Prochlorococcus marinus XMU1419: one gene and its partner. The protein of the gene in region 1 binds, or shares a complex with, the protein of each later gene. Links are inferred from orthologs where the notes say so. Each region holds a gene or a part of one and is shown on either strand. Other genes may lie near its edges.

Region 1 (3,203 bases):
ATGTAATTGAATTAGCTTGGATTAAAAACGTAAGAGTATCTATACCGAGAGTAATCGTAACATTATCATTACCATCATTTGCGAATTCTCAGAGAGAAAGAATTGTGAAAGAGGTTAGAAAAGTATTACTGGATTTTGAAGATATTGATGATGTTCAAATAGAGATAGATAATAATCCTTCCAAAACAGAATCTAAAAATCAAAGTAATGTTCCTGATTTGCAGAAGATTGATGGAATTCAACATATCATAGCTGTTAGCAGTGGTAAAGGTGGAGTGGGAAAAAGTACCATTGCTGTTAATTTAGCTTGTTCTCTAGCTAAATTAGGCTTAAAAACTGGTTTACTGGATTCGGATATATATGGACCTAATACTCCCTCAATGATGGGAGTTGCCGAACAGTATCCAAAGGTTACAGAAGGTAGTGGCAGTGATCAAAGGTTAATACCAATAAATAAATATGGAATTTCATTAGTATCAATGGGTTTTCTCATAGAAGAAGGTCAGCCAGTTATATGGAGAGGACCAATGCTTAATAGTATAATCCGACAATTTTTGTACCAAGTTGAATGGAATAATCTTGATTTTTTGGTTATTGACTTGCCTCCAGGAACAGGAGATGCTCAAATCTCCCTTTCTCAATCTGTTCCTATTTCTGGAGCTATTGTTGTAACTACTCCTCAACAAGTATCTTTGCAAGATGCAAGGAGGGGGTTAGCAATGTTTAAACAACTTGGAGTGCCTCTACTGGGAATTGTAGAAAATATGTCAGTATTTATTCCGCCGGATATGCCAAGTAAAAAATATGAAATTTTTGGCAAAGGTGGTGGACAAATATTAGCTAAAGAAAATGATTTACCATTATTAGCCCAAATTCCTATTGAAATCCCTCTCGTTGATGAAAGCAATAAAGGTGTACCAATCTCAATAAGCCAGCCAAATATAGAAAGTTCTATTGTATTTGGTAATTTAGCTCAATTAATTAAGAAAAAATTTTGTTAAAAGATAATTGATGGTTAGGAGAATTTCTTTATTAAATAAGCGAGGATTTTTATCAAAAAAAGGCAACTTTAGTAGAGGTTTTTTATTTTCCCCACTACTTTTAATTCCCCTGTTTTTAGTTATAATTTCGGGTTTATTAATAAAAAGTGTTCAGGGAAATCTAATTGTATCGAATTATTTAAGTCATATCCTAACTGGTTTTCTAGGTTATTTTTTAGCATTTTTTATTTCTTATGTACCCTTAGAGAGAATAAAAAAATATTTGGTTCCATTTTATTTGTTTACTTTAATATCCTTATTACTAATTTATTTTTTTGGGATCACAGTTTCTGGAGCTCAAAGATGGTTAAACTTGGGCATCTTTTCTTTTCAGCCTTCTGAAGTAGCTAAATTGAGTACTGTATTAACTCTCGCTTTAGTACTCGATAGAAAATTAATTTCAACAGCAAGAGATTTAGTATTGCCTTTATTATTAGTAGCAGTTCCTTGGTTATTAATTTTCTTTCAACCGGACTTGGGTACCTCTTTAGTTTTACTTGTTTTAACAGGTGTGATGCTTTATTGGTCACAAATGCCTATAGAGTGGATTTTGATATTAGTGTTTTGTATTGTCACTTCTATATTGTATTTAACCCTACCAAATATTCTTATTTTCTGGATTCCAGTTATAGGATATCTTGCATATAGATCTTCGAAAAAGAAAATTATTTTTTCTACTCTTGCGATTTCTTTCCATTTATTAGTTGCCAAATTGACACCAATTTTATGGGAATATGGTCTAAAGGAATATCAAAAAGATAGATTAGTTTTATTTCTAGATCCAAATAGAGATCCATTAGGTGGTGGATATCATTTGATACAGAGTCAAATTGCAATTGGTTCTGGAGGATTATTTGGGACTGGTTTGCTAAGAGGTAAGCTGACTAATTTGCAATTTATACCAGAACAACATACTGATTTTATATTCAGTGCTTTAGGCGAAGAATTGGGTTTTGTGGGGTGCATAATAGTTTTATTTTTGTTCTTTTTTTTGATTAAAAATCTTATTAATACTGCAATAATTGCTAGGACTAGCTTTGAATCTCTAATTGTTATTGGAATAGCCTCAACTTTTTTATTCCAAATAATTATTAACTTATTTATGACTATTGGATTAGGACCAGTTACTGGGATTCCTCTTCCTTTTATGAGCTATGGTCGAACCTCATTGGTGACTAATTTTATATCAATTGGATTTGTTTTATCTATATTGAAACGTTCTAGATCACTAAGAAATTGATGAAATCACAAACAACTATAAAAAAAATTCAAGACCTATTGCTTAAAGGAGTTCAAACTATTTATGTGGATGATGATACATCCAGAAGAATGTGGTGGGCTTCTCTAGAAGTTATTCAAAAAGACTTCTTATCTCAGAATTATAAACACGGGGGGATTTGGGTTGCCTCGCCTTTGCCAGCTTTTAATGATAAAAAATTTTTAAATCAACTTCATGGATGGCTTTGGTCTCCTGAGGGGTTTCCGTACTTTCAAAATGAGAATGCAGGTTTTTTGCCAATCAATAATTCAGACAAGATAAAAAAAGATTTAATTTGTAATTATAAAGTCTTAAATCTTAGTCAAGAAGATGGTTATGAACCTTTTTTGATGATAATCACCCCAAATTTTCAGTGTGTATTATCAATCGTAGGAGAAAAAGGTAAGAAAATTCTATTGATGAAGTGTGATGAAGAAAGTCTAAAACTTTCAATTGAATTAATGCATGCAAAATTAAATCAAGAAAATTTTGAGGAAGGAGTAAAATTTCGTAATGCAATTAATAATTTAGGTGAGCTTAATATTAATAATCAATTTGAAGAATTATTTTGGCCAATATTATCGGCAAGATTAGCGTCTATTACTCCAAACCATAAAATAAAGAATTCTGGAAAAAACGATGAGAAAAATGTGCAAATAACTGAAGCAAAATTATTACGTGCAATATCTCATGAAGTAAGAACGCCTTTAGCAACAATAAGAACCCTAATAAGTTCTACTTTAAAAAAATATAAGATGGACGAATCAATGAAAAATCGTTTAATTCAAATAGATAATGAATGTAATGAACAAATAGATAGGTTTGGTTTAATCTTTAATGCAGCAGAATTAGTTAGTAATGAAGTTCCGTCATTAAATAACTTGGCAAAAATTAATTTATCCGAA
Region 2 (3,333 bases), on another replicon or contig:
GAATCGTTTTTATCCGGAAATAGAGTGGGCTGATTTAAGTCATGAGCAAAAGCTCATAAAAGATGGGACTGTAGAGATGTTTTTAAAAACTCTTGAATTGATAAGTACGTTTCACCCTTATCTTAATTCCGGGCATTTATTAGAGGTTGAGAGAAAAATGACGATAATAAAAAAAATACCATTTGAAAAGTGGGTTACAAAATCCTTCGCCAAAAAAGCAAAATTATTAGAAAATGAAAAAAGAAAATTTCAAAGAGAAAGGTTTTTTAGTAGCTGGAAGGAATGGTTCAGTCTTGAAAATACACAACAAGCTATTCTGCCATTAATAGTTACTATATTCATATCATCATTCATTGGCTGGACTCTAGGGATATCTAAAAATAGTTGTAATCCTTATTTTGAACAAAACTTAGATCAAATAAATTAATTTCTCTGCTATGTTTCTCAGTATGGTACTTAATATTTTTTTGAAAAAATAAATTTTTTTATTTAGAATTAAGATGAAATAAACAATTAATCTTAAAAATAAAATTTTTATGAATGAAAATTTTACTTCAAATTATATTAAAAATGATGAGTTCACACTGAATACTGAAGAAAGTGACTATAAACATTTAATTACTGTTCTAAAAGAGATAAGGGAAACCATTTCTTTACTGGAAAAAAAGATATCTAAATAATTTTAAAATTTTTGATAAAAAATAACTCTAATAAAAAAATTATTTCATTAAAAAGGCAACCTTTAGTCTTACTAATTTTTTCTTCTATTTCGTTTTTGTTGATTTTATTAAGGTTAATTTTTTTACAGCTATTAAATCATGAATCTTTTAAAACAATGTCTGATGAAAATAGGATTAGGCTCATTGCTGCTCAACCAATACGGGGAAGAATACTTGATAAAAATGGTTATATTTTAGCCGATAGTAGAGTTAAATATTCTTTAATAATTAAGCCTCAATCTGTAAATCAAAGCAATTGGGAAAAACATAAATTACTAATCTCTGATTTATTAAAAGTTGATAGTAATTTAATACAAAAAAAATTTTTTAATGGTTTAAAAAATCAAAAACTTTCAGTAACTATTCTTGAAGATTTAAATGTGGATCAATTAATAAAATTTAAAGAAAATGAAGATAATCTACTTAGTTTTGAAATAGCTTCGAAATTAATTAGAAATTATCCTTATAAATCAGTTGCTGCACATGTTATTGGGTATACTCAGCCAATCACAGATTCAGAATATAGTTTTTTATCCAAAAAGGGTTATAAATTTAATGATTTAATAGGAAGAACTGGAATTGAATATGTTTACGAAGACTTTATAAGGGGTGAATGGGGTGGAGAAATGATTGAAGTAAATTCTTTAGGGAAATTTCAAAAATCATTGGGTATTAAACCTCCATTACAAGGTAATGATATTGAATTGACAATTGATATGAATTTGCAATTAGTTGCTGAGGAAGCACTTAAAAATAAAAAAGCTGGAGCAATAATTGTGATGGATCCTAGAGATGGTGCAATAAGAGCAATGGCCAGTAAACCGACTTTCGATTTGAATTTTTTTTCAAAGGATTTTAAGCCTCAAAAAGAATATAATGAGCTTTTTGATTCTCCTGATAAACCTCTTTTTAATAGGGCATTAAATGCTTATGATCCAGGAAGTGTTTGGAAAATAGTAACAGCTTTAGCTGGCTTAGAAAGTGGTATATTTCCTAGTAATACTTTGTTAGAGACAAAACCATGTATCACTTATGGGAGTCAATGTTTTCGCGAACACAATGATTTAGGTTTTGGTGTTATAGGTTATGAAGATGCTTTACGAGTTTCAAGTAATACATTCTTTTATCAAGTCGGATATGGTGTAGGAGTCGATAAAATTTACGAGATATCTAGAAAACTTGGTTTTAATTCTTTTTCTGGCATTGAAATTTCTGAACAAGAAAATGTAGGATTCATAGCTAATAGTAAATGGGCTAATGAAGGTAGAGGATGGGGCAAACCAGGTAGAACTCCTTGGGTTCCAGAAGATATTGCAAGTATGTCTATTGGCCAATTTGTTGTCCAAGTTACTCCTATTCAAATTGCTAGAGCATATGCTGCCATAGCAAACGGAGGATATTTAGTTACTCCTCATTTAGCTAAAAATGATGGGGAATATTTTTCAGATAAAAAACGTATTAAATTAGATTTAGATCCAAAAAATATTGAGTTGATAAAACGAGGTCTTAGAAAAGTAGTTGAGTCAGGTACTGGTGTATCAATTAACTATGGGGTTTCAAATTTACCTCCAGTTTCAGGTAAAACTGGAACTGCTGAAGATGGTGAAGGCGGATTAGATCATGCTTGGTTCGTTTGCTTTACTCCCTCTGAAAAGAGTGAGCTGCTAGTGGTTGCTTTTGCTCAAAATACACCTGGTGGAGGCTCTGTACATGCACTTCCAATGGCCAGACAAATTTTAAAAGTTTGGAATGAACAAAAGTGATATTTATTGTAACGATTAAGTGTTTATGTTTTTAATTTTTTCATTTGTAAAAGTCTTTTAATAATATCTTCAACAGTTTTGGTATCTATGGGTTTACTATATGATGACAACATTTGTCTCCCTAATACTTGACTACCTAAATGGACTAATTGTATCCGTAAAGAGGTTAGTAGTTCTAATCCTATACCCCCTGAAAATGTTGCAATTGCAATTGGTTGACCATTAAATAAATTCCTAAAATCATCTCCAGAAATTGAAAGCCATGCGATGAAATTGGAGAGAATTGGAGGTATAGATCCATTATATTCTGGAGCACAAATAACCCACTTTTCTATTGCGAAAAGCTTTTTTTTAATTTCTTCTATTTCAACTGGAATATTGTCTTTGTTATGAATTCGTGGATTAAATAGAGGTATGTCAAGAGTGGTTAGATCTAATATCTCAGAATTTATTTTAAGCTCAATACTTTTTGCAAGAAACTTTTTAGAAAGTTCTAGATTTTTCCCACAACTAGCTGAGATGATTATTAAATCTTTAGATTCAGTCATAAATTAGATAAACAAATTTAATAGTTAGCACCAGTTTTGCGGTGGTGAACTGCTGTTAGACTATCGGATTTAACTATATTACCGTGTAGCACTTCGGCGTAAATCACCCAATGATCTCCACATTCCATTCTCTCTTTTACAGAAGCATCTAACCATGCTAATGACTCAGGAATTATTATCTGTTCGTTAGGAGTCAATTCAATGTTTAATCCTTCAAATCTATTTTCTCCAGGCGCAAAGGGTCTTGTAAATCTTTTCAAAGGTTCTTTAAAATCTTTTTCACTTAGAATATTTAATGCGAAT

What was found.
Region 2: the proteins of rodA (region 1) and mrdA are in contact, whole or in part, in a crystal structure (PDB 6PL5), measured with the Thermus thermophilus proteins. The link is inferred for Prochlorococcus marinus XMU1419 from one-to-one orthologs. Residues at the interface, in WP_223903423.1 of Thermus thermophilus: Phe161, Val165, Phe168, Val169, Leu172, Pro198, Tyr199, Glu202, Tyr211, Arg212, Asp213, Gln220, Val221, Gln223, Ser224, Ile226, Ala227, Ile228, Gly229, Ser230, Gly266, Phe267, Val270, Leu274, Tyr277, Gly278, Leu281, Phe285, Leu289, Arg297; in WP_223903432.1 of Thermus thermophilus: Arg4, Ile5, His6, Leu8, Ala9, Phe12, Ala15, Leu16, Leu19, Gly20, Arg22, Ala23, Trp24, Leu26, Gln27, Val28, Tyr31, Tyr34, Leu36, Leu43, Thr45, Asp47, Lys156, Gln157, Gly158, Ser160, Val184, Leu201, Glu202.

What each region holds. Positions count from the first base shown.
Region 1 is NZ_JAAORO010000003.1:448,437-451,639, reverse strand. What follows is about bases 277-3,145. They hold rodA (rod shape-determining protein RodA), read left to right. Parts: upstream 277-1,011; coding sequence 1,012-2,280; downstream 2,281-3,145. Other genes in these bases: HA151_RS08575 (sensor histidine kinase), read left to right, coding at 2,280-3,145; HA151_RS08585 (Mrp/NBP35 family ATP-binding protein), read left to right, coding at 277-1,001. Outside these bases: more of HA151_RS08585, read left to right, coding at 1-276; more of HA151_RS08575, read left to right, coding at 3,146-3,203. UniProt on the Escherichia coli protein: Peptidoglycan polymerase that is essential for cell wall elongation. Also required for the maintenance of the rod cell shape. Functions probably in conjunction with the penicillin-binding protein 2 (mrdA).
Region 2 is NZ_JAAORO010000001.1:37,498-40,830, forward strand. The notes cover bases 90-3,088. They hold mrdA (penicillin-binding protein 2), read left to right. Parts: upstream 90-694; coding sequence 695-2,482; downstream 2,483-3,088. Other genes in these bases: HA151_RS00190 (hypothetical protein), read left to right, coding at 90-427; HA151_RS00200 (NAD(P)H-dependent oxidoreductase), read right to left, coding at 2,506-3,030; HA151_RS00205 (diflavin flavoprotein), read right to left, coding at 3,048-3,088. Outside these bases: more of HA151_RS00190, read left to right, coding at 1-89; more of HA151_RS00205, read right to left, coding at 3,089-3,333. UniProt on the Escherichia coli protein: Catalyzes cross-linking of the peptidoglycan cell wall. Responsible for the determination of the rod shape of the cell. Is probably required for lateral peptidoglycan synthesis and maintenance of the correct diameter during lateral and centripetal growth.